DNA from 4 places in the Colwellia sp. 6M3 genome. Region 4 is predicted to be linked to each of the others. Evidence: predicted binding sites of a transcription regulator. Region 4 holds the regulator's gene; each other region holds the start of a gene.

Region 1 (8,114 bases), on a different contig from region 4:
GGTTAAAGTAGGAAATCTTATGAAAGTATTTATAAACTCATTAGCAACAGCGTTGTTGATATATTCAGGTATAACAATGGCAGGTACAGCAAACAACACACCTTCAACCCTTCGCATCGCTACATTTAATGTCAGTATGGAAGCTTTAAATTATTTACCTTCTGAATTAGGCAAAGAAGTTAAGCCAAACGGAAATGAATTGGCTGAAGCATTAGCTCAAAACCATCAACAAATTAGAAATATTGCAGAGATTATTCAACGAATTAATCCAGATATTATTTTATTAAATGAATTTGACTCAAATGATGAAAGCCATCAATCATTAAAGCTGTTCATATCGCAATACTTAGCGAAAAGCCAACAAGGTGAAAACGCAATAACCTATCCTTACTTCTATCAGGGTCCTGTTAATACGGGTGTTGCTTCTGGATTTGATTTCAATAATGACAATAAAATAGGTGAACTGCCTAACGATGCCTTTGGCTACGGACTTTTTTCAGGGCATTTTGGCATGGCATTATTATCTAAATATCCCATTGTTAAAGATAAAATTAGAACATTCCAATTATTTAAATGGCGCGATATGCCAAATGCCATGATGCCAATTAATCCTGAAACTAAAACATCTTGGTATAACGAAAAAGCCTGGAATAACTTCCGATTATCCTCTAAATCTCATTGGGATATTCCATTAAATGTTAATGGCGAAGAGCTACATATTTTAGCAAGTCACCCTACTCCACCAGTATTTGACGGACCAGAAGATCGAAACGGTAAACGAAACTTTGATGAGATACGTTTTTGGATTGATTACCTAACACCAACTGACGCTAGCTATATTTACGATGATAATAATAACCTTGGCGGTCTTGCTGAAGATAAAGCCTTTGTTATTTTAGGTGACTTAAATGCAGATGCCGTTGATGGAAATGCCATTAAATCGGGTATTGAGCAACTAATTACACATACTCGTGTAAGTGATCCTAAGCCTACAAGCCAAGGTGGAAAACTACACAGAAAAGATAACCCAAACGCAAAAAACCATACAGCATACTGGGGCATGCGAGCCGATTATGCGCTGCCATCTAAAGCGCAACTAAATATTGTTGGCTCTGGTATATTTTGGCCAACAAAAGTTGAGCCTGAATTTAGATTAATAAAAGACCGTGCAGCTTCATCTGATCACCGACTTGTTTGGGTTGATGTCGCTTTTAAACAATAATTCTCATCATCAATAACGGTTTAATAACTATATGGTTAAACCGTTGAATTTAAATATAAAGTTAGCGGATATAACTATGAAAAAATTCATTCCAACATTATTAACCAGCCTTTTGATAATGTCTTGTACTCAACTTCAAGCAACTCAAGAATCTCCAGAAAATACAATGACTGATAACATGCCTAAAAATATCATCATGGTAGTGGGCGATGGCATGGGGCCTGCTTTTACAAGTGCTTATAGATATTATAACGACGATCCCAATACACCTGAAATTGAACAAACAGTATTTGACCGTAACTTTACCGGCACAAGTAGCACTTACCCTGATCCTGAATCGGGTTACGTAACAGACTCTGCGGCCAGTGCTACCGCTTTATCTACAGGCATTAAAACTTACAATAATGCGATAGGTTTAGATATTAACAGAGAGCCTATTGAAACCGTTTTAGAATATGCAAAGAAACAAGGTAAAAAAACGGGTGTTGTAGTTACCGTGCAAATAAATCACGCCACCCCTGCTTCTTACTTAGCCCATAATGTTCACCGTTATAACTATAACGCTATCGCAGATAGTTATATTGATGACGGCATAAAAGCAGACTTATATTTAGGTGGCGGTTTACAATATTTTATTCGTGAAGACCGCAATCTAGTCGAAGAGTTTATAGCGTCAGGTTTTCACTATATTGATAAATATAGCGAAATAGCATCAATCCCTAAAGACAAACCGGTATTAGGTTTATTTGATAAAACCAATTTACCTTGGGCTTTAGATGATACCAATAAACATCGTTTATCAATGATGACTAAAGCGGCAATTAAGCAACTAGAAAACAAAAATGGTTATTTTATGCTAGTAGAGGGAAGCCAAATTGATTATGGCGGGCATGCAAGAGATATTGCAGCTGCGATGGCAGAAATGGACGATTTAGCAAAAACTCTTGAATACCTTGAAAGCTATGTCGCACAAAATCCAGATACATTAGTCGTGATCACAGCAGATCACAGCACTGGCGGTTTAACCATAGGTAAGAAAACCGAACGTACTGACCCAAACATTAATAGTAAATATTTATGGCGTCCTGAGTTTATAAGAGCCATGACCATCTCTCCACAAGCGATGGCAATAAAGTTTACTGATAATGAATTAAGCTTAGAAAATATGAATAAGCTGATGACTTTTGATATTACAGAAGCTGACATTATCAATATGAAACAAGCTAAACTTATTGATCAAGATATTATTAAGCAATTTAACTTACTCTCTAGTGCCGATAAAAAAGGCAAAAGAGCACCAAGACCTTATCAATCTGTACTTAATGTGATTACTAAAATAATTGATGTGAAAACAAACACCGGCTGGGGTTCAATTAGCCCATCAGGCACTCATACCGGTATCGATGTACCTGTTTTTGCATTTGGTAAAGGCAGTGAAAACTTTAACGGCTTTCAAGACAATACCGATATCGCTAAGAAAATTTTCACCTTGTTGGGAAAGAAATAATACCAAGTAGACAAAATACATCTTGTCATTATTTTAAAGTCTAATAAAAAACGCCGAGTAAATTACTCGGCGTTTTTATTTGAAAATATTATAGTTACTAACCTTATAGTTAATAACTCTCTTATGATGGTTTTGTTTTTACTGCTAAGACTCCTGATTCAAAACATCATTAAAGCGTGCAAAGCCTTGTTCTAAATCTGCAATTAAATCATCAACATTTTCCAAGCCGACATGTAAACGTATTAGCGGAAATTTATAAGGCCAGTTAGTGACTGTTCTCATTTTGTTAACGTTTGAGATACCTAATATAAGACTTTCAAAACCGCCCCACGAATAACCCATTTTGAAATGTTCCATACCATCTAAAAGTGCCGTTAATGCTTCATTATTCCCTTTATTTAACACAAAGGAGAATAAACCGTTAGCGCCGGTAAAGTCGCGTTTAAACTCTTCATGGCCAGGACACGATGGCAGTGCAGGATGTAATATGGTTTCAACTTCACTGCGTGATGCTAACCAATCAGCAATTTTAAGTGCACTGGTTTCATGTTGCTGTAAACGCACGCTTAAGGTTCTAATACCACGCATAGCAAGGTATAAATCATCAGGTGAGGTACATTGCCCCATGATATAACTGCTTTCACGTAACTGCGGCCAATGTTCTTCGGTAGCAGTTGCTGTGCCCAACATCACATCTGAATGGCCAACTATGTACTTAGTTGCAGCTTGTATTGAAACATCTACACCATAATCAAAAGGTTGAAAATTAACCCCTGCTGACCAAGTATTATCTAACATAACAATACAGCCATGACGATGCGCTACTTCAGCTATAGCAGGTACATCTTGTATTTCCATCGTTATTGAGCCCGGAGATTCAAGAAAAACAACACGAGTGTTTGGTTTAATTAATGATTCAATGCCCTTGCCAATTAAAGGATCGTAATAAGTGGTTTCAATATTGAGTTTGGCTAATATTTTATCGCAATAATCACGAGTGGGTTCGTAAGCAGTATCAACCATTAAAATATGATCGCCCGTTTTAACAAACGCCAATATTGCATTAGTAATAGCTGCAGTGCCTGAAGGATATAACGCACAACCTGCACCGCCCTCTAAATCTGTCATAGCATCGCAAAATGCGAATGAAGTTGATGTGCCGCGTCTGCCATAAAACAACACCTGATTAGTTTTATTAGCCGTGGCATGCTTCATTTCTTTCACTGAATTAAAAACCACCGTTGAAGCGCGCTCAACAGGAGGATTAACAACACCACGTGTCCATTGCTTTTTACGACCAGCATTAATGAGTTTGGTTTCTTTTTTCATTATAAATTCCATTCCACGGTTATTTTCATATATCGAATACTTAGCTAAAAATCGTTCTAAAGTCATTAGGGACAATGTATTAATAGTTAAACAATAAACATTTACACTAAAGTTTAAAAACCAATATAGCTATCTAGCCATCTATAATTGTTTATAACGTGAATCAGTTAAATAAGCACGTTTTATTTTGACATAACTTAGTTGTCATACTTCTTAAGCACAGTTAAAGATAATTTTTAAATCACTGGCGCATATAGCGCAGAAGGTAAGTTATGGTTAGCAATAAATGCTATTAGCGCTATAGGCGTTCAAATAAATTCATTTGGCTGTTGGTTATTTCATCAAAGCTTGTGCTAATAAATGGCAAAATAGCATCTGCTACCGCTAACAACTGACGATCAATGTAAAATTGATAATCTAAAGCAGCACTTTGACAGCCCTTAGCTTGTGGACCATTGATAGTCATAACATACTCTATCCAGCCTTTATTTTGGTATTTCATAGGTTTACCTTGCTGCTGGTATATTTCATCCGCTAACCTTGCTGCGCGAACATGGGGAGGTACATTTTTAACATAAAGCTCAAGTTTTCGTCTCAAACGTTTACGATAGTAAAGTAACTCGTCATGTTTTCCTGCTAGCGTATCGACAACCATTTGTTTTATATATTCAACAACTGGCTCATTATTAAATATTTTCCAATACAAGGTACGTTGAAACTGTTTCGCCAATTCAGTCCAATCGGTGCGAACACTTTCCAAACCTTTAAACACTAATTGTTGTTCTTCGCCTTTTTGCACTAAACCAGCATAGCGCTTTTTAGTCCCCACATCTTGGCCACGAATAGTTGGCATTAAAAATTTAATAAAATGGGTTTCAAATTCAATTTCAAGCTCACTGACAATATTGAATTGTTCTAAAAGCAAAGCTTGCCATTTTTCATTAATGTAAGCTTGTAACATTTTGCCAAGTGCCCTGCTATTTTCAGCACTTTGATCATCACCAACATGAACAAATATCGAGTCGGTATCGCCGTAAATAACTTGATAACCTTTAGCTTCTATCCATAATTTGGTGGTTTTTAAAATGCTATGGCTGCGTTTCGTAATTGAGCCTGATAAACGGGGATCAAAAAATCGACACCCTGTTGATCCTAAAATGCCGTAAAAAGAGTTCATGATAATTTTTATCGCTTGCGACAACGCCGCGTTTTTATCTTTTTTCGCTATATCACGCTCTTTCCAAAGCTCGGTGATAATATCAGGTAGAAAATGCTTTTCTCTTGAGAAATATGCACCATCAAAGCCCTCTATTGCTGTTTCTGGCGACTTTAAACCTTCAATCAAGCCCATAGGGTCAATATTGAAACTTCGAATAATACTGGGGTACAGGCTTTTAAAATCTAACACTAATACATTTTTATAAAGCCCTGGGGTCGAATCCATAACAAAGCCGCCTGGCGATTCAAAGCCTTGATCGCCATCCCCCATATTGGGCGCTACATAACCACTACGATGTAACTTCGGCAAATATAAGTTGGTAAATGCCGCTACAGAGCCACCCATTCGATCAATAGATAACCCGGTTAGCTGAGCTCTGAGCATGGCGAATTCTAATAGTTGCGTATGCTTAAAAATCAGAACCACTAAGCGACAATCTTCGAGGTTGTATGCTGCTAGTGCCGTTTTATTATGATGAAAGTTGTCGGTTATCTCTTGTAATCTGTTATCAACATCGTCAACTTTTTTACCTATGCCGAGCAAAGTATTAGCGACATTATCGAGTGAAAAGCTAGGGAAGTTATACGTGGCGGTTTTTAATAAATCGATACCATCAAGTATCACACGACCATTAATCTCGATAAACTGCTGTTCACTAGCTTTGTTCGTGCGCCAATAAGGCGTTTTCCCATCTCGCCCTATGGCAAACTTAATATTGTGTAAATCGTAGCGTTTTTGTAACAGGTTAAAATCAAAGTTGATCACGTTCCAACCAATAATAATATCGGGGTCGTGCTGAGTAAACCATGCTAATAAATTCAACAGTAATTGCTGCTCATCAGCAAGCCATAAAATATCAACATCACAATGTTTAATTTTCTCATTTGCTATTTCTTGTTCATTGGCAATCATCATAACTTGCTGACAATGCTCGCTATATAAACCAATAGAATATAATTCTCCCGACATTGAACATTCAATATCGAGTGAAACTGTTGAGAGTGTAATGTCAGATTGCTGTGCTTTATCTAGTGGTTTACATTTCACCCTTTCATAGCGTCGATAGCGTTGATTGCTGGTTTGTTTTTGAGAGTGGTATTGAGTATGAGTATGATTTTGGCTCAGTTTTAACTGTGATTGTTGTCCTGCAAAAGTAATGTCAGCGGTAATAAAACGCTCCATTAAAAAGCGATCATCGGGACGAATATCATCTTCGTAACATTTAACACCTTTTTGTTTTAATGCTTCTCGAGCCTGATAAAACGCTTTTAAGGTTAAAAAATAAACCGCGGCAACCTTTACTTGCTTAAATGTTTTTAGTGCCAGTGGTTTTATTTCGTCGACGTTAATGCCTTGATTGGCCAAAATATCGCTAGCATGATTTACATCACTTACCTCAACAAAAAAAACAGCTCGTTCATTATCAATAATCAGTTGCACAGGGCCTTGTGGCGTTTTCAGCCATAACGTTATTTCAATATGATTATTACGATCGCTAGCGCTGCGGGTTAAAAGAAAACCGCGTTTATTATCTATCGACTCAACGAGCTGAGGAATTTGATCAGGAGAAAGTTGCATTAATGGTTCTAATTATTCATAACAAACTGTTAATATATACAGCAGTGTAAATCATCTATTGTCGATAGGAAACTACAGCCGCGATGTTAAGCGATAAAATTAAGCAAGTTATTCGAACCTCCTACAAAGCTATAGGTGAAAACCTGACCAACTTTAACCCGCGCAAGCAGCAAACCTTCTTAATTGCTGAAATTGCTAAAACCCTTGCCGGTGATTACGATAAAGTACGTAAAATCATTACTATTGAAGCTGGCACCGGAACGGGTAAGTCACTAGCCTACGCATTAGGCTCTATTCCATTAGCATTAAGTCGCAATAAAAAAGTCTGTATCGCTACGGCAACTGTGGCTTTGCAAGAGCAATTAGTGGATAAAGATTTACCGTTTTTAAAAAAACACAGTGGTTTAGACTTCACCTTTACGCTAGCAAAAGGTCGACAACGTTATGTTTGTCGACAAAAACTCGCGCAAGCGGTGGCAAATGACGATAGCCCACAAGCAGGTTTTACTTTTGCTGAAAAACCTCAAGCCAATGATATTCGCACCTTAATTAAAATGCATAAAGCACTGACTGATAATACCTGGCCTGGCGATATTGATGCATGGCCAGAGCCAATTAATCATCAAATTTGGCAACAAATACAAGCTGACAAACACAGCTGTTTAAAACATTTATCTGAACACAGTCATTGCCCATTTCATAAAGCTAGAGAGAGCATGGAAGCAGCTGATGTTATAGTGGTTAACCACAGTTTGTTACTCGCAGATTTAGAGCTTGGTGGCGGTCGAATATTATCTGCTCCTGAAGATACTTTCTACATAATTGATGAAGCGCACCACTTACCAAAGGTAACGCGTGACCATTCTAGCGCAAGCATGACCATCAAGGGAGCCATTGACTGGCTTAGTAAGTTGCAAGAAACCGGTGATAAAATAGCAAAACTGGTTAAATCGAACAGCGCTATATCACCCTCTATAAAATTAGCAGATGATTGCCAAGACATTTTAGCCGACATGCAAAAAGTATTAAGCTTTATTGACAATAATCGCAGTATTTATTTTCACCAACCGACATCAAATAGCAGTAATAAACAAAGTCAAAATCAAGCGCTTCAATACCGTTTTGAAAACGGTATTATTCCAAAAACACTAAAAAATTGGGCAGAAGATTTAACGGACAGTTCGAAGAAATGTTTAGCGCATTTAAACAAGCTTTATAACTTGTTAATGGAGTCGGTAAAAGACGGCGATACACAAATG
Region 2 (8,114 bases), on a different contig from region 4:
AACATCTAAGCCAACAAAAAATAAGCCGCGTTTTTTCAATTCTGGTGCAATAGTTTCTGCAATAAATTTATCGCTGGCACTTAATGGCCTTGCTACACCACGACCACCAGCGGCTAAATTACCACGAGTTTCTCCTTGTGCAGGAATACGGGCTAAACAATAAGGCATTGGTTCGCCATTCACGATTAATATACGTTTATCACCATCAACAATTTCTGGTAGGTACTCTTGAACCATAGCATATTGTGTTGAATGTGCTGTTAAAGTTTCAAGAATTACACCAACGTTAGGATCGTTTTCACCGATACGGAAAATAGATGAGCCGCCCATACCATCTAATGGCTTAATAATAATATCTTTGTTTTCTTTGTGAAACTCTCTGATTTTTTGATTATTACGTGTAACCAATGTTTTTGGCGTTAGCTCGGGAAACCAAGCGGTAAATAGCTTTTCGTTACAATCACGTAAACTTTGTGGCTTGTTAACAATTAAAGTACCGGCAACTTCAGCACGCTCTAGCATGTAGGTAGCGTAGATAAACTCGGTATCAAAAGGCGGATCTTTACGCATTAATACGGCGTCTAAGTCAGCTACGTTGATATCTTCACGTTCGTCTAATTCATACCAATGTTCAGTATCATCAAATACTTTTACTTTTGCTGCTGTAGCTCGACAAACACCTTGTTCTAAATAGAGATCTTGCATCTCCATATAATAAATTTCATAACCGCGCGCTTGCGCTTCAAGCATCATTGCCATTGAAGAGTCTTTTTTTACTTTGACCTCGGAAATAGGGTCCATAACTACGCCAATTTTTATGCTCATGTTTTTTCCTAATTGTATTGTTAATAAATGCTATCGCATTGTTGGAATGCAATATGCCAATTTAAATGAATGTAAATTTACTGATAAATCATTAATAACTAAAATATAATTCACTAATAACTATCGAATAGCTAATGTAAATCACCATAACGGCATTGTAATGCTGTAATTGCGGTTAGGGCGGCTGTTTCAGTTCTCAGTACTCTTGGACCAAGTAAAACATCGTGAAAGCCAGCTTTGTTAGCACTTGCTATTTCACTGTCATTTAGTCCACCCTCAGGCCCAATTAACAAACGCACACGTTGATTCTCTATGGGTAAACTCATAATCGAATGCTGAGCTTTAGGGTGTAAATTAAGCTTTAATGCTTCACTGTCTTGCTGTAACCAATCGTCTAAATAAATCGGTGGTGCCACTATAGGGACCGTACAACGGCCACTTTGTTCACAGGCACTGATCACTATTTTTTGCCATTGTTGATGCTTTTTCTCTAAGCGTTCACCGCTAAGTTTTACACCGCAACGTTCAGTGAAAATTGGCGTTATAGTATTAACGCCTAATTCTACCGACTTTTGTAAAGTGAAATCCATGCGATCGCCACGAGAAATGCCTTGGGCTAAATGTATATTCAGTGGTGATTCGTTCTCAACCAGCTTTTTAGCCAGAACCTCTACATCAGCACTTTTTTTACCAACGTTAGTCAGTTTGGCTTGATACTCAAAATAACCATCTTGTTCAGCTATACCATTAAATAATGTAATGTCGTCACCATTTTTAAGACGTAGCACGCGCACAATATGGCCAAATGCATCTTCGTTTAATGCTTGGGTTTGACCTACTTCAAATGTTTGTGCTTGGTAAATACGAGGGTTACGCATAAGGGTGTTCCATTTTCGCTAATTAAATTTTAAATAGAGCTTTAATTGGTTGAGTTTACATTATCTAATATCGTAAAGGCTATTATTGATGTAAGGCCAATACTTATTTTGAAATTTTTGGTCTTGGCTGTATTTTAAGCCTAGCCTGTAGATAAGGGCGTTTGCTGCTAAATTCAATTGATAGGGTATATTATTTATTTTAACCGTAGCTTAAAAGCAAAAAACCGCTCAAAGAGCGGTTTTGTTAAACAAGCATTATAAATTAAATGCCAGCAGACAAACGTAATGCTTCTGCTTTATCTGTTTTTTCCCAGCTAAATGCTGTGAAAGTGTCATCGCCAACGGTCATTTCAAAAGGTTCGCGACCAAAGTGACCATAAGCAGCTGTTTGCTGATACATAGGGTGCAAAAGGTCTAACATTTTAGTTATTCCGTAAGGGCGTAAGTCAAAGTGCTCACGAACTAGTTCGACTAAACGCTCTTCAGATACTTTGCCTGTACCAAAACTATCAATTGAAATTGACGTTGGCTCAGCAACACCAATAGCGTAAGAAATTTGAATCTCACAACGATCAGCCAAGCCAGCAGCAACAATATTTTTAGCGACATAACGACCTGCATAAGCCGCGCTGCGATCAACTTTTGATGGATCTTTACCTGAGAATGCACCACCACCATGACGAGCCATGCCGCCATAGGTATCAACAATAATTTTACGACCTGTTAAGCCACAATCACCAACCGGGCCACCAATAACAAAACGGCCAGTAGGGTTGATATGGTATTTAGTGTCTTTAGTTAACAATTCTGCAGGTAACACATGCTTAATGATGTTTTCCATTACCGCATCATGTAAATCTTGTTGTTTGATGTCTGGGTTGTGTTGTGTAGACAAAACAACCGTATCAATCGCTACCGGTTTGTTATCTTCATATATAAAGGTAACTTGGCTTTTTGCATCTGGACGTAACCAAGGCAATATACCTGACTTACGTGCTTCAGCTTGGCGTTCAACTAAACGATGCGAGTAGTATAATGGCGCAGGCATTAATGTTTCAGTTTCGTTGGTTGCATAACCAAACATTAAACCTTGATCACCAGCACCTTGGTCTTCTGGCTTAACGCGATCAACACCTTGAGCAATTTCTGGTGATTGTTGACCAATTAAATTCATAATGCCACAGGTTTCGCCATCAAAGCCTACGTCTGAAGAAGTGTAACCAATTGCTGAAATAACATCGCGGGTAATACGTTCTAAATCAACCCAGGCAGTAGTTGAAACTTCACCTGAAATAATAGCAACACCAGTTTTTACCATAGTTTCACAAGCAACACGTGCGTGCTTGTCTTTAGCAATAATAGCATCTAAAACCGCATCAGAAATTTGATCGGCTATTTTATCTGGATGTCCTTCTGACACTGACTCAGAAGTAAAAAGGTGTGTAGACATAAACCCTCTGTAAAAATTAACTGAAAAACAATCTTATACCAACCTAACTTTGTAATGAGCTACTTAGTGCTAACGGTAAAATTGGTATGAGTCTTTAATGGCGACATTCTAACTGTTAAACAAACTTATTCCTAGAATTATTTACGCCTAGATGGCTAAACGTCCTTAATAAAGCTATTGCTTTTAAAATAAGTGTAACGGTTATTTGCCAGTTGATGGGATTTTAGTCTTTAAAATCAGTAGCTAATATATGGTGTGTTATCAATCGGGTTAAGGATAGCTATTCAATTGCAATGATTGCTGCCAAATGTGGGTAAAAAGCGCTTGTTGCATGTCACTGTGTTTTGAACTGTAAAAACGGGTTGTGCCTATCTTATCGCTTGGGTTAATAAGGTTATGCAGGGCTAATTGTCGCTGTAATTGCTCGGTAACAGGTAATGCGGTTTCCATTATAATGACGTTTGCACCACATATTTTATTAATGATGCCTTTAACCAAAGGATAATGAGTACAACCGAGCACAATAGTGTCGACTCCTTTATCTAGCAATGGTTGCAGATATTTACTGAGTAATAATTCACACTCAGGTGAGTTTTTCTTATCTTGTTCAATAACTTCAACTAAGCCAGGGCAGGGTTGAATAATAACTTCGCTGTTATGACTGTATTGCGCCACTAAAGTTAAAAAGCGCTGATTTTCAGCGGTTGCTTTAGTCACTAAAATTGCCACTTTTTTATTCTTGCTTAGATTTACCGCAGGTTTAATGGCCGGCTCAACACCGATAACAGGAATGGAAATGTTTTTACGTAGTTGATCGATAGCGTTTACGGTCGCAGTATTGCAAGCAACAACAATCGCCTTAGCATTGCGTTCAATAAACCAGTAAGCAATTTCATTTACACGCTGTTGAATAAATTCAGCTGTTTTATCGCCATAGGGGGCATGTAAAGTATCGGCAACATAAAGTAAATTTTCATTAGGTAAGCGATGATTTATACATTGAGCTATAGATAAGCCGCCAACGCCAGAGTCAAATATCGCAATAGGATCAGTATTAGTTGTTTGTGGCTTACTTTTCAATGTTGCACTCGCTTTTATATCTGTTTTAATTTGCTTGGGCATTTAGTAAGCACAGCTTAGGTAAAGGTATTGATAATGCTAACAAGTATATTATCAACAGGTAAATCAGGTCTATACATATTTTGAGAGCGTTATGATTTGTCGTTTAGCACAAATTATAACTTATTCAGTCTGCTTAAATTGTTTAATGCTAATAAATTGAAATAAACTAAAGTGCTTAAAATCAAAGTTATATTGTAGATGATAAGAAAAACTATAGCTTTAGAAAGGTAAAAATAAAGAGGTAGTGACTTCCAAGGTGCCGCGGTTCACATTTGTCCTGAACACCGGGTGTTCAGGGCGGACATATCATTTCAACCGTAGGCTTCCCGATACGAGCCGGGCTTGCACAATAGCTAATAATCAACATCCTTAGGTAAAACTTATCGGCTCAGGGACATAGTTCACACACAAACACCCCAGAAGTCGTGGCTATTATAACTAAAATTGTCAGCCGAATTAAGTCTTTTATCACTTGTAAGACCTGACTGCTTAATGCTTGAACAAATTGAAGTTTCTTTAATCGAAAAGGCTTTAGTTAAAAAATGGCATTTAAAACCCAGTTACACAGTACTCAAAATTACTGGCAAGGGAGGTAGTTTTTATCTTGAGCAAATACTTTTGCTTCGTTAATTGTTTGTGAAATAGCAAATATTTCACCTTTTGATAACCCAGAGTTCAACCATGTTCTTGCCAGTCTTTCGTCAACGGTCATTAATAATGCTGCTGCCTTATAATCACTGTTGTTAATGATGGCATCTCTTTGTGTATTTTGTTTTATTTTTATTTCAGCCACTTCATCGTATTTTAAATTATGTTGGTAATAAATCTCTTGTAAGGCAAGCCCAAAAGAATGAGCTAAAAGAGTTTTACCACTGTGTTCAAGTTGAATACCCATTTGTAAGCATAAATCGGCTATTTCAAGATCATTTAAATTATCTTTGCAATAATCAACTACCATGGCGTAGTTTAAATTGAATCTACTCGATATGCCGACGGCATAAACCAGCCTAACATTAATATTTAAGCTGCTATGTTGTTCAGCATTTTGCTCAATAAAATTTATTTTTTCAAAAAAGTATTCATTGTAATAGGCTTTGCCATTAGCTATATAAAAAGCATCAGTAGCATCAGGTATGTTATTTTGAGAAAGGTGAATTTGAGCAATTAAATACCACCAATAAGCGTTGTCTTTATCAATATAGTTAGCTTGTGAATATAAGCGTTCATTGCAAAATTTCGCATTGAAATTTGTTGAGCACATGGTTAGTTGCTGTTCAAATAATATCTCATTGTGTAATGTCGTTGGAGGAAGTTGGAAAATAAAGTCGGTGTCTACAATATTGCTAGCTTGATAGTTTTGCATAAACAAAGCCAGCATGTCATTGCTATTATTGCTAAGTTTAAGGCTAGTTATGTAAGAGTCTAGTTGTGATGTAATATCATCATCATTATTATCAGCAAGTTCAATATTGTTAATACAATTTTCAATGAGCTGACTCAGTTTACTTTTTTGTTTTTCTGAGGTTGTTGAATTGCCAATAAAGTTTTCAGTTCGATTATTGGTAATAGATTGAGTGTCATCAAAAGCCGGAGTGATTGTAGTTGTAACGTTATCAGTTAAAATTTTGTCAGAAGCGACGCTAGGAGTATTGTTATAAAACAGCGATGTTACTTTTATAATCGAAATAAACACGATTATAAAAATAATTACTAGGACATACTTTTTCGAATGCATGCTCTGATCCTTCAGTGCAGATAATCTTATGCGGTTTTAGTTGGGTTTACGGCTTGTTCTATGGTGGCTTGCAGTAGTTCGATTTTACTCTGCATTTTTTCGCGTTCTTGCTCTAGCTCATTGCGGGCTTGAATCAAATCATGGGCAAGGTTTAATGACATCATCACCAAGGCTTGTTCAGGCGTTTTTACCGAGTGAGATTTTTTAGCATCTTGTTCTAAACGTTGGTTTATCTCATTTGCCGCTTGCAACAACGCAGATTCATGTCCAGCCGGACAAGCGACTTTAAGTCGTTTGTTGGCAACATTTATGGTTACTGTGTGTTGGCTCATTGCGCGATATTCTCAATGCATTATTTTTAGTTTATTGAGTTATTAGCTCAAACTATTGCGCTACTAGCTTGTATTATCAAGAAATTTATCGATAACCAAAATGTAGTGCGCCATAAAGGGGAACTATAACGGTGCGTGTTGTACTATGCAAGTGATCTCTATGGTTTTTTCTGGAATCAAGGCTATGCCAATGTTAACATAGTCGACAATATACTCCTGATTGAACTTATATTTTATGGCTAATAGCACCACTTTAGATTTCCCCTCAGTACAAGCAATTTTAACTAGTGAAGGTATTGAAGCCCATGCTGCTGAAATACATGGTGTACTTACCGGATTAATAGCCGCAGGCTTCGAGTTCGAAAGTAGCGATTATATCGCTATGGTTAACGACATGTTGAATAACGCCGAAGGTTTACCTGCATCCATTCAAAGCTTGGTTAAAAACATATACAGTGATATTTGGCAAAAAATACTTGACGATTCTTACAGTTTTCAATTGATGCTACCCGATGATGACGACTCTATAATTGAACGTGGTCATGCTATAGGTAAATGGGTTCAGGGCTTCAACTTGGGCTTTGGATTACAGCAAACTAAAAATGCTGCTTTATCGGAAGATGTGAAAGAAGTGTTGGTCGACTTTGGTGAGATCGCCAACTTGTCTGACGAAATGGAAGAAGATGAAGATACCGAACAAGCATTTTTTGAAATCGCTGAATACGTTCGAATTTCAGCTTTGCTTTGCTTTACCGAGCTAGGGTCTCCACCTGAGACACAAGATACAAAAACGACCATACATTAGCATTTTCAGGCTACAACATTTGAGAGAATAATTTTAAGTGTTAAAAATAATGTTATAAATTTTTATTGAAAATTAGACAGAACTAAACTGATAACCATGATTAAAAATACCTTATTGCCTGTTGCCGAGTTTTGTCAGCGCAGAAAAACATTTATCGACCAAATGCCTATAAATAGCATAGCGTTAATTGCTGCAGGTTCTGAAGTTACCCGTAGTAATGACACCGAATACCCGTTTTGCCAAAATAAGCACTTTTATTATCTTACTGGCTTTAATGAACCCGATGCTGTTTTAGCCTTAATAAAAGGTAATGATTCAACAGCAGCTCAAAGTGTTTTATTTTCCCGTAAAAAAGATACATTACAAGAAATTTGGCATGGGCGTCGCGTTGGTCAAGTTCAAGCTATTGACGTTTATAAATTTGATAACTGTTTTAGTTTAGACGAAGTCGATGAGCAATTATTACCGTTAATGGTAGGTAAAGCGTCGGTATTAATTTGTCAGCATGAGCAAAGTGATTTCCAGCAAAAAGTATTGTCGTGGTTAGCTCAGCTTAGAAAGTCTGCTCGCACAGGTATTAAAGCACCAGCGGCCTTGATTGATTGCAGCGACATAATAAACGAAATGCGTTTACATAAATCAAATGCTGAACTCGATATTATGCGCCAAGTTAATGTTATTAGTGGTGCTGCACATCAACGTGCTATGCAACAAACTCAAGTCGGTAAATTCGAATATCAAATAGAAGCCGAGTTATTGCACGAGTTTGCCACTAATGGTGCGCGATACCCTGCATACAGCTCTATTGTTGCCGGTGGCGACAACGCTAACATTTTACATTACACCGATAATGACGAAACACTTAATAACGGTGACTTATTATTGATTGACGCGGGTGGAGAGTTAGCCGGTTATGCTGCTGACATTACTCGCACATTCCCGGTTAATGGCAAATTTAGTGCTGAGC
Region 3 (8,114 bases), on a different contig from region 4:
TGATCACATCATCCAACATAGCGTTGGCATCATTAAATAACTTAGTGGCTTCTTCGCCTACCACTTCATGCTTAAGAATTAACGGGTATTTACCCGATAACTGCCAAGTCATAAAAAACGGCGTCCAATCGATATAATGTCTAACAATATTTAGGTCGATATTATCAAGTACAGTTACGCCTAGTTTATTAGGCACTTTTGGTGTGTAGTTATCAAAACTAATAGGCACAGCATTAGCACGCGCGTCTTTTAAAGAGATTAAACTCGAGCGAGGGCCTTTTTTATAATGACGCTCACGCACTTTAACGTATTCAGCATTTTGGCGTTCAACAAAGGCGTCTCTATTTTCATCAGAAAGTAACGTACTTACCACAGAAACTGAACGTGAAGCATTAGGAACATACACAACAGGATGCTGATATTGCGGCTCAATTTTTACCGCTGTATGCGCTTTAGAGGTAGTCGCGCCGCCAATCAATAATGGTAGGTTGAAGTCTAGTCGCTTCATTTCTTTAGCAACATGTACCATTTCATCTAATGACGGAGTAATTAATCCTGACAAACCAATAATATCGACTTTTTCTTCGCGAGCTACGCGTAAAATATCGTCACATGACACCATAACGCCTAAGTCGATAATTTCGTAGTTATTACACTGCAACACTACGCCAACAATATTTTTCCCAATGTCATGCACATCGCCTTTTACCGTTGCTAATAATATTTTACCGTTAGATTTAATCTCGGTTTTTTCCGCTTCGATAAAAGGGTTTAAATGCGCTACTGCTTGCTTCATTACTCGCGCTGACTTTACCACTTGTGGTAAAAACATTTCGCCAGCACCAAATAAGTCACCAACAACATTCATGCCGTCCATTAACGGCCCTTCAATAACATCTAAAGGTCGTTTAGCGACTAATCTAGCGGCTTCAGTATCTTCAATAATAAACTCGTTAATACCTTTAACCAGTGAATATTCTAAGCGCTTATTAACTTCTAATTCTCGCCATGTTAAATCCGCTTTACTACTTTGACTGCCGGCTTGACCACGATATTCTTGTGCGATATCGAGTAGTCGCTCAGTAGCGCCATCATCTGAGTTTTGAATGACATCTTCAACCGCTAAACGCAGGTTATCAGGAATGTCTGAATAAATAGCTAACTGACCTGCGTTAACTATACCCATATCCATACCATTTTTGATCGCATGGTAGAGAAACACCGCATGAATCGCTTCACGCACCGGATTATTACCACGGAATGAAAACGACACATTAGACACACCACCAGAAATCATAGCGTGTGGTAAGTTTTGCTTAATATCACCTACTGCTTCAATGAAATCGCGCGCATAGTTGTTATGTTCTTCAATACCGGTGGCAACGGCAAAAATATTAGGATCGAAAATTATATCTTCGGCTGGAAAACCAATTTCATGCACCAGAATTTGATAGGCGCGCTTACAAATTTCATACTTACGCTCGCGAGTGTCGGCTTGGCCTTTTTCATCAAACGCCATAATAATAACCGCAGCGCCGTAGCGACGTAACAATTCAGCTTGTTCGCGAAAGTTGTCTTCGCCCTCTTTTAAACTAATAGAGTTAACAACACCTTTACCTTGAATACATTTTAAGCCCGCTTCTAAAATATCCCATTTAGAAGAATCGAGCATAATTGGCACCTTAGCAATATCTGGCTCACCGGCAATTAAGTTTAAAAATCGCACCATTGCCGCTTGCGAGTCCAACATGCCTTCATCCATGTTGATATCAATAATTTGCGCACCGTTTTCAACTTGCTGCAAAGCCACCGCAATAGCTTGATCGTAGTTTTCATCGGTTATAAGGCGTTTAAAAACAGCTGAACCTGTAACATTAGTACGCTCACCTACGTTAACAAATAAGCTATCTTCTTTGATGGTAAGCGCTTCTAGACCTGATAAGCGACAAGCAATTTCTTTCGGCTTTATTTCTCGCGGAGCAATATTAGCAACCGCATCTGCCATACCTTTAATATGATCTGGCGTGGTACCACAACAGCCACCAATAATATTTAAAAAGCCTGATGTTCCCCACTCTTCAATATGCTTGTCCATTTCTTCAACGCTAAAATCATAGCCACCAAAAGCATTCGGTAAACCAGCATTGGGGTGAGCAGATACAGCTACGTCTGAAATACGGCTTAACTCTGCAACATATTGGCGTAATTCAACTGGGCCTAACGCACAGTTTAAACCCACTGAAATAGGCTTAGCATGGCGTAACGAGTTGTAAAATGCCTCAGTTGTTTGGCCTGATAACGTACGCCCTGAAGCATCGGTAATTGTGCCGGAAATCATCACAGGAAAACGTTCACCACGGCTTTCAAAAACCGTTTCAACGGCGAATATAGCCGCTTTAGCATTCAAGGTATCGAATATCGTTTCAATTAAAATAATGTCACTGCCGCCATCAAGCAAGGCGTTAGTAGATTCAATATAGGCATCTTTTAACTGATCAAAAGTTACATTACGATACGCAGGATCGTTTACATCAGGAGATATTGAACAGGTGCGGTTTGTTGGCCCTAAAACACCGGCAACAAAACGTGGTTTACCCGGGTTTTTCGCGGTAAATTCATCTGCAACTTCACGCGCTATTTGTGCCGCGGCTAAGTTAATAGCGGCACTGTAATCTTCCATGTCGTAATCTGCCATGGCGATAGTGGTGGCATTAAAAGTATTGGTTTCAAGAATATCTGCGCCAGCGACTAAATATTCACGGTGAATCGCTTTAATAACGTCTGGCTGCGTCAGCACCAACATGTCGTTGTTACCTTTAACATCGCTATGCCAGTCGGCAAACTGTTCGCCGCGATAGTCTTGCTCTTCAAACTTATACGCTTGGATCATGGTGCCCATAGCGCCATCTAAAATTAAAATACGCTGGTCTAACTGAGCTTGTAAAAGGCCATAAGAAGCAGATTGCACTACTGGGGTTTTTGATTGAGAGTTTGATTGCTTAGACACGAGATTTCCCTGGGTGAATGGCTTTAATATGGTTCGCATCTAATTGATACGGCGTAATTTGGTAAACGTAATAATTTAGCCAGTTTGTGTACAGTAAACTGCCATGGCTGCGCCACATGTTTGCCGCCTCTTTTTCTGGGTCATCATCGGTAAAATAATTGTCAGGTATTGAAACCTTGCCCCCGGCCGCAATATCTCGAAAATACTCTTCACTCAATGTACTTGCATCATATTCTGGGTGACCGGTTAAATAGACTTGCTGCTTATTTTTACTCGCGGCTAAATACACCCCTGCAACGTCAGATTCTGCTAATATTTCAATATCTTCAAGAGACTGATAATCAGATTTGTCAATGAAACCATAACGTGAGTGCGGTACACTAAATGTCTCATCGAAACCGCGGGTTAGTTGCTCATCTGGCTTTAAACAGTGGTGGCGATATACGCCAGATAGTTTTTGCTTTCGCAAATGTCGCTTTAAACCATAATGATGATAAAGCGCAGCATGGGCGGCCCAACAAGAAAACATGGTTGAAGTAACATTTTGCTCTGCCCAGTCAAACACCTCACAAATTTTATCCCAAAAAGTAACTTGTTGATAATCTAATAACGCTAGCGGCGCACCTGTAATAAGTAAACCATCGTATTGTTTGTGTTTAATATCATCGAATAAACGGTAAAAATTATCTAAATGCGCTTGTGGCGTATTTTTAGATTCGTTTGCATGAATTCGAACGAACTCGACATTTATTTGCAGTGGTGTATTCGCCAGCATGCGCAAGATTTGCACTTCAGTTTCAATTTTATTTGGCATTAGGTTAAGAATCGCCACTTCCATAGGACGAATTTCTTGATCAGCTGCACGACGTTCAGACATAACGAAAATATTTTCTTTGTCTAAAATCGTTAAAGCAGGTAATTCATTGGGGATTTTTATGGGCATAGCACTAACCTAATGTCGGAAAATCGATATATCTGTGTTAATACCAAGTTGACTTATTCAGCCTCTACTTTTCATTTTAACCAATAAAGTGTGCAGGTAATGAATCAACTTAGTGTCAGTATAAAATAACGCTGATAAACAGCCTTTTTATTTACTATTTTTATCTCAGTGTAATGTGACTTGGATTTCTAGCTATGTCAACCTCTAAACGTATAGACGTCTAAAAATAGATATAACTTATTAATCTACTACTTTCACGTTTGATCTAGTTAACTTGCTTAAAAGGATTTGAAAACAGCGTGAAGAGCAGAGGTAAGGTCACTAAAAGCGTAGACTTTCCGTACAAAACGAATATTTTATTGATCAGTTATACAAAAAGAAATGACCACAAAAGTGATGATTAGTCTTTAATTGGCATTAAAAATACGGGTACTTAAGTGTTTTAGCGCTGAGCAGGCGCTACAAATAAAATAGCATGTAGGAGCTTGGTACTAAGAAAAGTAGCAAGCCCCTACATTTATTATAGAAAATGTTTATTTTAGAAAAATTTATTGATGAAAAAGTTTGTTGAGAAAAACGTTAAGCATTGCGTAGCCAACCATTTTCTACTGCCAAATCTATTTGTTCAGTAACATATATCCATAGTTTAGGTGCTAAACCATCTAATAAATTATTTCGCGCGATGACTTCAGATTTACTCACATTATGTTTCACCCAGCTACCCCCATTATTTTTCATATTTTGTAATAAAGGTAAAACTCGGTCCATTGCTTTAGCAAATTTAGCATCGTTGGTTTTTGCTTCTTCAAACTCCAACCAAAGATTTAACGTTTCTTGATATTGTTGCTCAGGCAATAAACCAAAGATACGTTTTGCAGCGGCTAACTCTTTTGCTTCCTGTGCATCAAGCTCTGATTGTTTTGCAAATGCAAACGTGTCGCCTGCATCAATTTCAACGATGTCATGAATAAGTAGCATAATGGTAACTCGCGCTACATCTACCGGCTCTGATGCATAACCATTTAGTGTTTGCGCCATCAAGGCTATGTGCCAACTGTGCTCAGCACTATTCTCACGTCTGTTGTCATCTGATTTCACTGTCACTTGTCGGTACACAGCTTTAAGACGGTCTAACTCTAATATAAAATTTAATTGTTGCTCTAAATCTTGCATTATTACTCCTTATGAAAAGCTTTTACGGTGTTTATAACCACGTAAATGATATGGGGACGGTTAGGTCTAACAACAACCTTTTAACCTATTGAGTTTACTTTAAAATAGTTAAATATTCTTAGACTCCATCTGAAGTATAAAAGTCGCTATATATTTATTTAATTATCTGCCTTGCGCTATTGAAAAATAAATTAATGTCCTAATATCTAGGTTATTCTCAGCAATTAAACTTTTCGGTATGTGGCGTTTTATAACAATATTTTTTATGTTATTTTTGCTAGCTCAAAATGCTAGTGCATTATCGATCTCAAAATACTCACAAGAGCCAACTCCACAGCATGTCAACACGGCTCAAAATGAACAACAGGTTAGTGTCGATTTAGACAGCCATCAGCCACAACATTTATTTAACTTACCTAGAATTAATACTTTTAGTCCTGCTACTTTTTCAATTGAGGCACAAACAGCGCCAATTTATGTCTTAGTGATTGAGTTTTTTAAAACTGAGAGTAGTGCTAGAGAGTTTAAAAATTTAGCGCCACCCCCAAACTTAATTAACTGGTTTGAACAATTAAATCATCACGCAAAATCATCACGTATTTCCGGCTGGAAAGACGGTAATTTTTTATACAGCGCAAAAACCACCTACCACAGCTAATTCATTTAACTTCAGCAAAGCAATAACGATTAGTTTTATTGCCTGCACAAAAATCGACTATTTTACTTTTAAATAACTGATGCTAAGCCATCGGGCACTTATTGAATGCATTCTGCGATATAGCTGAGTTTTTAATACAGTGTTACACCAGTTGATTAATTATTTGCTCACTTTTGATGCTTAAAGTAAAAAAGTAGATCACTTAATTACTCAAATTGGGATTAATCGAGATTTCAAAATGAACACACGCAACAAGTCCAGCATAAAAAATATTAGCTGGCGAAATATGGTTATTTTTATCACGCTAATATTTATGATTATTAATGCTTTACCAAATTTATACCCTGACAAAACAAATATTCAGTTAATCAGTAATAACAGCAATATTGAACAAACGACACCTGAGCAATTAAACACACTGTTGCTTAACAATAACTTGGCATCAGAAAAAATAATAACGAATGCAACGGGCACAATAATTACGCTAGAAAATAAGTCAGACGAACAAGCCGCTAAAGAATTATTAAATACAGCATTTGCCGGTAAATATGTCATCAGTAGTACAGTATCAAACGAGGGTCCATCTTGGTTTAAGGCCATGAATATGGAGCCTATAAAACTAGGGTTAGATCTCAGTGGCGGGGTTTTATTTGTACTAGATGTTGATACCGAGAGAGCTTTATTTGAACACATGAAAGGGCTTGGCACAGATCTAAAAACCCAAAGTATAGAAAAACGTATACGAGGCGTTAATGTAGCTCAAGTTAATAATTATTCTCTTGAAGTTAGCTTCCCTTCTGCCATGAAAAGTAAGCTTGAATTACTGCTAAGTGATATAACTAAACATTCACCTGAGTTAAGCACTAAAAACATAAGTAATACGCATATATCGCTACTTTACTCGCCTCAAGAGCAAGTCAACTTTAGACAAGCTACCATGAAGCAAACTCTAAAAACTATGCGTGGGCGCATTGAAGAATTAGGGATCACTGAAGCAATAACTCAACAACAAGGGAAAAATAGAATACGTATAGAACTACCCGGTGTGCATAACCCAGAAGAGGCTAAACGTATTATTGGTGCTACCGCGACACTGGACTTTTATCAACTCGCTGATGATTCAAATACGGCTGGCATGATACAAATGACAGATAGCAGCGGTCGTAAATTCAACTTAAATAGTAAAGTAGTGTTTTCAGGCAGTAGTATTAAAAATGCCCGTGCCGGACAAGATGAAATGGGTATGCCCTCGGTAAACCTGACTTTGGATAGCGTGGGCGGTAAAAAAATGTCGACCTTTTCAAAAGACAACATTGGTAAACCTATGGTGACTTTATTCTCTGAGTTTCACCGTAACAGTGATAATGAAATAGTTAAAAAGAGTAAAATCATTAATGTTGCGAATATCTCACAACATTTAGGCGCGCAGTTTAGTATTACCCATATGTCGAGCCCACAAGCAGCACAAGAATTGTCGCTATTATTACGTGCTGGCTCTTTAAATGCTCCTGTTACTATCGTAATGCAGCGCAATATTGAAGCAACACTTGGCGCTGACAATATTGATAATGGCATTAAAGCGTTGAGTATTGGTATTGCATTTACATTATTGTTTATGGCGGTTTGGTACCGCACTTTAGGGCTTATTGCTAACGTTGCTTTAGCGCTAAATTTAGTCAGTTTATTAGGACTCATGTCTTTATTACCTGGCGCTGTTTTAACCTTACCAGGTATTGCAGGCTTAGTTTTAACGGTTGGTATGGCGGTTGATGCCAATGTACTTATTTTTGAGCGAATTAAAGAAGAGTTAAGACGAGGACGTAAAGCGTTGTCAGCCATTGAAGTTGGCTATAAAAGTGCCTTTGCGACTATTTTAGATGCCAACATTACCACCATGATCACCGGCATTATTTTATACACCATAGGTTACGGACCGGTTAAAGGTTTTGCTATTATTTTATGTCTTGGAATACTTACCAGTATGTTTACTGGCGTATTTGTCGCAAAAACATTAACCAATATGGTCATTCGAGATAATAAAAATAAATTACTGGGGATTACATTAGACGATAACGTAAACGCTAAGTCCTTATCTGAGCCAACTTCAAAAGTAGCCACTAAAACCAAAGCGAAATCCCTTATCAATTCAGGAGCTAACTCATGAATAACACAAACATAAAATCAACATCGCGTATTAGTAAATTTCGTTTTGCTAGTTTCTATTTTGCGGCAGCCCTTATTGCTATCTCATTATTAGGGTTATTTACAAAAGGCTTAAACCTTGGCTTAGATTTTACAGGAGGATACTTAACTGAATTTTCAACAGAGCAATC
Region 4 (6,917 bases):
GAAATCAACTTAGGTTTAAGCTACGATATGTTCTCACTGACTTATAACGTCGGTGAGTGGGAAGTTGAAAATGGTCCAGATCAAGACTACGACTTCTTATCGGCTACTGTTGAGCATGAAGGTTTTTATGCTATTTACGGTACTTGGGGTAAAGACTTTGATGGTGATTACATCGAAGTAGGTTACGGTACTGAAGTTTCAGGTTTCGATGTTGGTATTGCTATTGTATCTAACTCAAAAGAATTAGCCGGCTCTACAAGTGACGAAAACCTAGTATTTAGCATAGGTAAATCTTTTTAATACATAGTTAACAGCAACTATAATTAGATGTATCAATAAAATATTGATTGGTTGAGTTAAAGCCAATCAATATTTTTTTATCGCTAACAATTTTTTAATGAGTCAAAATTAAAATACTTAGTCTAGACCTCTAATTTAAGTCTTTAATTTAAACCTCAATTTAAACCTCAATTTAAACCTTTGATCTTAACTTGCTGATGACGATGGTTTAATTGTTGGCAAATAGTAACCAAATCGGCATGAATGCCACCAGCGGTTACATCACGACCTGCACCTGGACCACGAATAATCAACGCATTTTCCTGATACCATTCACTCTTAATTTGAAATACGTTATCGCACGGTGTTAACTGCGAGAAGGCATCTGTTTCACTCAACTCTTCCAAACTCACCTTTGCAACAACCTGACCATTGTCGCTTATAAACCTTGCTACATAACGAATAACACAAGCTTTCTCTTGTGCCTGTTTTAAGCGCGATAAAAACATCTCGTCAAGCTCAGCTGTTCGTGTAAGAAACTCGGTTAATGAGATATCACGCAGCGGTTCTGGTACTAAGCTTTGGCAGTCGATATCTGTTAACGATAACTCAAAGCCAGCAGCACGCGCGAGTATTAAAAGTTTACGTTGAACATCTCTACCTGATAAATCTTCTCGAGGATCTGGCTCTGTAATACCTTGTGATAACGCATCATTAAGCAGCGTTGAAAATGGTGTCAAACCATCGTAATACTGAAATAGCCAAGATAACGTGCCAGAAAATATGCCAGAAATTTCTGAAATTTTGTCACCACTATTAAGTAGCTCTTTAATAGTTGAATTAATAGGTAAGCCTGCACCAACCGTCGTATTTCCAAGCCAAATACTGTTGTTTTTATCTGCAGTTGTCAGTAATTGTCGATAGTTTTCTGTACTTGAAGAAGCAGCCCATTTATTCGCACCAATGACATGTATGCCACGGTTAAAAAACTCTTGGTACAAGTGGCTGAAAGCTTCACTAGGTGTAATATCAACAATAATCAATTCATCGTATGGGTGACTGGTTAACCACGCTAATAATTGTTCACTATCATATTGCTGTGCTTGTTGTTGATAATGTTCAAGCGCATTGGCTACATCTATACCATCGGTATTTATTAACGCTTTACTGGCGCCAACCAAGCCAACTAAATGAACATTTTCTAAGCCTGAAACACGTGCAATTTGTTTAGGTAACATGGTTAAAAAGCGTTGACCAATATTGCCTAAACCAGCAACTACCAATGCTATGTTTTTAGCGTCTTTTGTCATATCTGCATGAACATTATTGAGCACTTCACTCGAGCAAATCTCAGGTAATATCGCAATATAACTATGCTCATTAAAAGAATGTAAAAAATGTAAAGTGGGCTGATGTTTTAGCGCTCTTTTAAACCTAGCGCGCATATCTCCTTGCTTTGCCACGCTATGACCCACAATAGCTATAATCGCCACTGGTTTAAAGGTTACTTCTGTGTCATGGCTTGCTAGCCACTGGCTAACCGACTTTTGTTGTGCCTGTGGTACAACTATGTAGCCTTCGTCAAGGTTATAACAAACCGGTGAAAATTCACTGGCCGCTAACTCACCTGACTTGGCTAAAAAACTAGCAGACTTTGCTAATATTAAATCGTTTAAACTGGTCACCGAAAGCTCTTGCTTTGCTATTTGACCAAACTTGCCTATTTCACTACCGCTAATATCAGGTGCAAAGCTGCTCGCAACATGTAGGTGGGTATTATGATTGGTTAATGGTTGTAAGGTTTTTGCATGTAAAACAGGATTACCCAAACGACCAAGTTCATTAGCTACAGCATTAGGCAAACGGTGTAGTTTTCTCGCTGAAGGTACAATGCGAGGATCGGCGCTATAAATACCATCAACATCAGTCCAAAGCGTAACATTTCTCGCTTGTGACAATGCTGCCATTATTGTGGCCGAATAATCACTACCGTTACGCCCCAATGTACACGTTTGCTGTTGTTTATTACGTGCGATGTAGCCTGTTACAATCACTAATTTATTCTGTTGGCGAAGCGCAGAGAATGCAGTTTCACTTACGCTATAGTCAATGGTGCAATTTTTTTCATCTTGAAGTAGCAAGAAATCCCTCGCATCTAACATATAACTTGGGCAAACACTTTCGCTTAATACCGCTGACAATAAACGTGCTGACCATACTTCACCAAAGGCTAATAAGTCATTTTGATAACTTATAGGGTCATTGATTAATTTTTTTGTGCTGTCTGCAATTTCATCACTTAATAAACCATTAAGTCTGACAGCACTGCTGGTATTTAAAAGCTCATCAATTAATGTGGCTTGCACAGTATTTAAATCAGCAAGCGCGGCAAGTAATTGCTCACGTAACGTTACTAATTCATTATTTTCTTTATTGTATTCAGCACTTAGCAAAGTCGCATCTTTTAGTTCAACAGCTCGCTGATAGATATCAAACAATGCATCTGTAGTACTACCGTTGGCAGATACCACTACAATGTCGTTTATCTGGCAATGCTGACGAATAATATCCACTACACGTTCAATACATGCACTGGTGGCTAAGCTACTGCCTCCGAATTTATGCACATTACTAGCAATTTTTACCAATTTATTATTTGCCAAATTAGGCGTTTCCGCTACATTAGGATCAATCATTTTATTACCGCAGGCTGACTGATATTGTCACACCACTTTTAAATTATTTTTAATACGCTTATATCAAGGTCGACCAAATACACGGATTGGCCAACTTTTGAATAACGGATTTAGGCTTGGCTTGCATCAAGTGCTTGCGAAAGGTCATCGATCATATCTTCGATATCTTCAATACCCACAGAAAGTCGTATTAATGACTGAGTTATACCAGCAGCCAATTGTGCTTCAATCTCCATACCCGCGTGAGTCATGGTGGATGGATGACTGATCAAGCTTTCAACACCACCTAATGATTGAGCAAGGGTGAAAAACTTTAATTTATCGAACAATACTTTCACCGCTTCAACGCCCCCTTTAATCTCAAAGCTCATCATAGCGCCAAAATCATATTGCTGCTTTTTAGCTAATTCATGTTGTGGGTGATCGCTCAAGCCTGGAAAATATACTCGTTCTACCGCTGAATGCTGTTGCAAAAACGCTGCGACAGCATTAGCGTTAATTTGATGTTGTTTCATCCGAATAGGTAAGGTCTTTAAGCCACGTAAAGCTAAGTAACTGTCGAATGCTGAGCCTGTTATGCCGATACAGTTTGCCCACCAAGCAAGCTCTTCACCTAATGCTTGTTCTTTGGCAACTAAAACGCCGCCAACGACATCACTATGACCGTTGATATATTTAGTTGTTGAGTGAAAAACAATATCAGCGCCTAACAAGAGTGGTTGCTGTAACGCTGGTGATAAAAAGGTGTTATCAACAGCGACTAAAGCGCCTACGTTATGGGCTTGTATGGTTATCGCGGCAATGTCGACCAAACGTAAAAGTGGATTACTAGGAGACTCAAGTAAGACTAACTTAGGTTTTTTGGCAAGCGCTTCGCTTAATGCCGTTTGATCGTTTTGATCAACAACCACTAATTTAAATTGACCACGTTTGGCCAGGTGCGTAAATAATCGAAAACTGCCCCCGTAACAATCATGAGGGATCACTACTGTGTCTTCGGTATTAAGCAACTGGCAAATAAGATGAACGGCTGACATACCTGTACTAGTGACAATACCAACCGCACCTTGTTCCAATTCAGCAATAGCACGGGCAAATGTTGCGCGTGTTGGATTACCCGTACGTGAATAGTCAAACTGACGCTTTTCATTGAAACCTTTCAATGCATAGGTACTTGAAAGATGAAGAGCTGGAATAACAGCGCCATGGTGTTGGTCACTGTTTATACCGGCTCGAACAGCGGTAGTGGCTATTTTTTTCTCGCTCATGTGAACTCCAGATTGGATATTTTCTATATAGATGTTTGGACGTCTATCAATCTAAACGCTTTAAAGTGTGCGGTCAAGAACTTTAGACATCTAAACTTCTACACATTCGTTATTGACTCACGCCCCACAACCAGTAAAATCAGCTAGTAAGATAAAACTTATCGCAAACTGGTACACCAGAACAGCAATTTCTAAGTTTATCGCAATTAATTAAGCATAGAGGAATATTCATGGCAGAGTGGAATGGCGAGTATATTAACCCTTACGCCGAACACGGCAAAAAAAGTGAGCAAGTAAAAAAAATAACCGTGTCTATCCCTTTACGTGTGTTAAAAGTACTAACTGATGAACGTACACGCCGACAAGTAAATAACTTGCGCCATGCAACCAACAGTGAACTATTATGTGAAGCGTTTTTACACGCATTTACTGGCCAACCGTTACCTGACGATAGTGATTTGGCTAAAGACAACACACAAAAATTACCAGCAAGTGTTCGCAGAGCGTTAGAAGCACAAGGTGTAACTGACTTTAGTGAATACGAAACTGACATGGAAGAAGAAACAGAAGATTAATGGGATATAAACTATTAGGTTTATAAATGACAAAAGGCGCTTAAAGCGCCTTTTTTTATTATCTGAAGTATTTACTAGTGAAATTCATTTTTTAAATATACCAAGTTGCATCATTCAATTGCAGTAAATCCCACTTCGTTCCGTATAAGTCCTTAAACACGACTACTGTGCCATATTCCTCAACCCTTGGCTGTTCTGTAAACTCAACACCTTGGCTTTTCATGTATTCATAGTCTCGCCAAAAATCATTGGTTTGTAGAAATAAAAAAACTCGTCCGCCGGCCTGGTTACCAATTGATTGTTGCTGCTGCTCATTACTCGCTTTCGCCAATAATATATTAGTCCCTTCAGCGTTAGGAGGCGAAATTTGTACCCAGCGTTTCCCGCCGCCCAAGTCGGTATTTTCAATGAGTTCGAAGTTTAGCTTTTGGGTATAAAATTCAATTGCATCATCGTAATTTTCAACCACTAAGGCAATGTTAGATATGCGTTGTTTAATTGCTTTTGTCATATACTCTGCTCAACTGCCTTGCTTGTGAATTTACTCTGGAGTTTTTTTCAGCATACATATTATTCTAAAGTTGTTGATAAATAGTTTTCAAAAACCAAAGAAATCCATTGTCTGTATTTAATAAGCTTTTAAAATCAAAAAAGACGTCAATGTGACGCCTAATTTGTAGTGCCAATACCGACACCCTATCTTGCTTTTAGCTACCTAAATAACTAACCGTTATAGTTTTCAGGCATCTCTAGTGCTGCAACACCTGAATCAACGGCGGCTTGCGCAACTGCAATAGCTACAGCTGAACGTAAGCGCGAGTCCATTGGCTTAGGAATAATATAATCTTTACCGAAGCTTAAGCTTTCAGTACCACTAGCGGCAAGCACTTCAGCCGGCACGACTTCTTTCGCCAAGGTACGAATAGCATGCACAGCAGCTATTTTCATTTCGTCATTAATAGTTCGTGCGCGCACATCTAAAGCGCCACGGAAAATAAATGGGAAACAAAGTACGTTGTTTACTTGGTTAGGATAGTCTGAACGACCCGTAGCGATAATTAAATCATCGCGCGTTGCCAAAGCAAGTTCTGGTTTAATTTCAGGATCTGGGTTTGAACAAGCAAATATCACGGGGTTAGCAGCCATCAGCTTGACATGTTCTGCCGATAATACATTAGGGCCAGATACGCCAACGAATACGTCTGCACCATCAATAGCTTCTACTAAAGTACGTTTATCGGTATTATTAGCAAATAATTTTTTATATTCATTTAAATCGTCACGACGGGTATGAATAACGCCTTTCGTGTCGAGCATATAAATTTTTTCACGTTGTGCGCCACATTTAATCAACAACTCCATACAAGCAATTGCTGCCGCACCTGCGCCCATACAAACAATGTTAGCGTGTCGCAATTCTTTACCTTGAATTTCTAACGCGTTGATCATACCTGCTGCGGTGACAATAGCAGTGCCATGTTGGTCGTCGTGAAACACGGGTACTTTACAACGTTCAATTAACGCTTTTTCAATGACAAAACATTCAGGTGCTTTAATGTCTTCTAAGTTAATACCACCAAAGCTGTCAGCGATATTTGCTACTGTGCTAATAAAGTCCTCAACCGTTTTGTGTTTTACTTCAATATCAAAAGAATTAATACCAGCAAAACGTTTAAATAATAATGCTTTACCTTCCATCACCGGTTTAGCGGCCATTGGACCTAAGTTACCTAGACCTAAAATTGCCGTACCGTTAGTAATAACAGCAACCGTATTACCTTTACCGGTATATTTATAGACATCGTCAGGGTTCTCAGCAATAGCACGAACAGGTTCAGCAACACCAGGACTATAAGCGAGTGATAGATCTTGGCTGGTCTCAGCCGGGGTAGTTAATTCAACACTAATTTTACCTGGAGTTGGGTATTGGTGATAATCCAGTGCTTGTTGTCTAAGATCTGTCATGTTAATTCCTAATGTATGCGTCTGATGCGAGAGTCTATGGTTGTTTTTTTTTAGTAATGTCACTTAATATACTATTGCAATGCGTTGGCTAATTTCAAGCTATTTTGTATATATTAATTAGCTACAAGCTATAA

What was found. Region 4 encodes MetJ, which represses methionine synthesis genes. Its sites were predicted from a motif close to TAGACGTCTAGACGTCTA; they were not measured.
Region 1: H4J50_RS15795 (cystathionine beta-lyase) is a predicted target of MetJ. The motif match lies at 4,185-4,202, and genes of this name have one in related genera.
Region 2: metK (methionine adenosyltransferase) is a predicted target of MetJ. The motif match lies at 3,302-3,319, and genes of this name have one in related genera.
Region 3: metA (homoserine O-succinyltransferase) is a predicted target of MetJ. The motif match lies at 4,156-4,173, and genes of this name have one in related genera.

Annotation. Positions count from the first base shown of each region.
Region 1 is NZ_JACGWF010000092.1:945-9,058, forward strand. It holds gene H4J50_RS15780 (TetR/AcrR family transcriptional regulator) at 1-11, shown strand, start outside; gene H4J50_RS15785 (endonuclease/exonuclease/phosphatase family protein) at 20-1,222, shown strand; gene H4J50_RS15790 (alkaline phosphatase) at 1,299-2,729, shown strand; gene H4J50_RS15795 (cystathionine beta-lyase) at 2,874-4,058, opposite strand; gene H4J50_RS15800 (DNA polymerase II) at 4,357-6,855, opposite strand; gene dinG (ATP-dependent DNA helicase DinG) at 6,939-8,114, shown strand, end outside.
Region 2 is NZ_JACGWF010000053.1:12,443-20,556, forward strand. It holds gene gshB (glutathione synthase) at 1-825, opposite strand, end outside; gene rsmE (16S rRNA (uracil(1498)-N(3))-methyltransferase) at 957-1,703, opposite strand; gene metK (methionine adenosyltransferase) at 1,966-3,153, opposite strand; gene murI (glutamate racemase) at 3,424-4,275, opposite strand; RNA gene ssrS (6S RNA) at 4,520-4,701, opposite strand; gene H4J50_RS12185 (hypothetical protein) at 4,853-6,010, opposite strand; gene H4J50_RS12190 (cell division protein ZapA) at 6,037-6,342, opposite strand; gene H4J50_RS12195 (UPF0149 family protein) at 6,578-7,147, shown strand; gene pepP (Xaa-Pro aminopeptidase) at 7,244-8,114, shown strand, end outside.
Region 3 is NZ_JACGWF010000005.1:58,583-66,696, forward strand. It holds gene metH (methionine synthase) at 1-2,968, opposite strand, end outside; gene metA (homoserine O-succinyltransferase) at 3,000-3,950, opposite strand; gene H4J50_RS02345 (HD family hydrolase) at 4,530-5,123, opposite strand; gene H4J50_RS02350 (hypothetical protein) at 5,389-5,781, shown strand; gene secD (protein translocase subunit SecD) at 6,020-7,945, shown strand; gene secF (protein translocase subunit SecF) at 7,942-8,114, shown strand, end outside.
Region 4 is NZ_JACGWF010000135.1:8-6,924, reverse strand. It holds gene H4J50_RS17980 (TorF family putative porin) at 1-300, shown strand, start outside; gene metL (bifunctional aspartate kinase/homoserine dehydrogenase II) at 468-2,975, opposite strand; gene metB (cystathionine gamma-synthase) at 3,086-4,243, opposite strand; gene metJ (met regulon transcriptional regulator MetJ) at 4,474-4,818, shown strand; gene H4J50_RS17960 (VOC family protein) at 4,910-5,329, opposite strand; gene H4J50_RS17955 (malic enzyme-like NAD(P)-binding protein) at 5,542-6,783, opposite strand.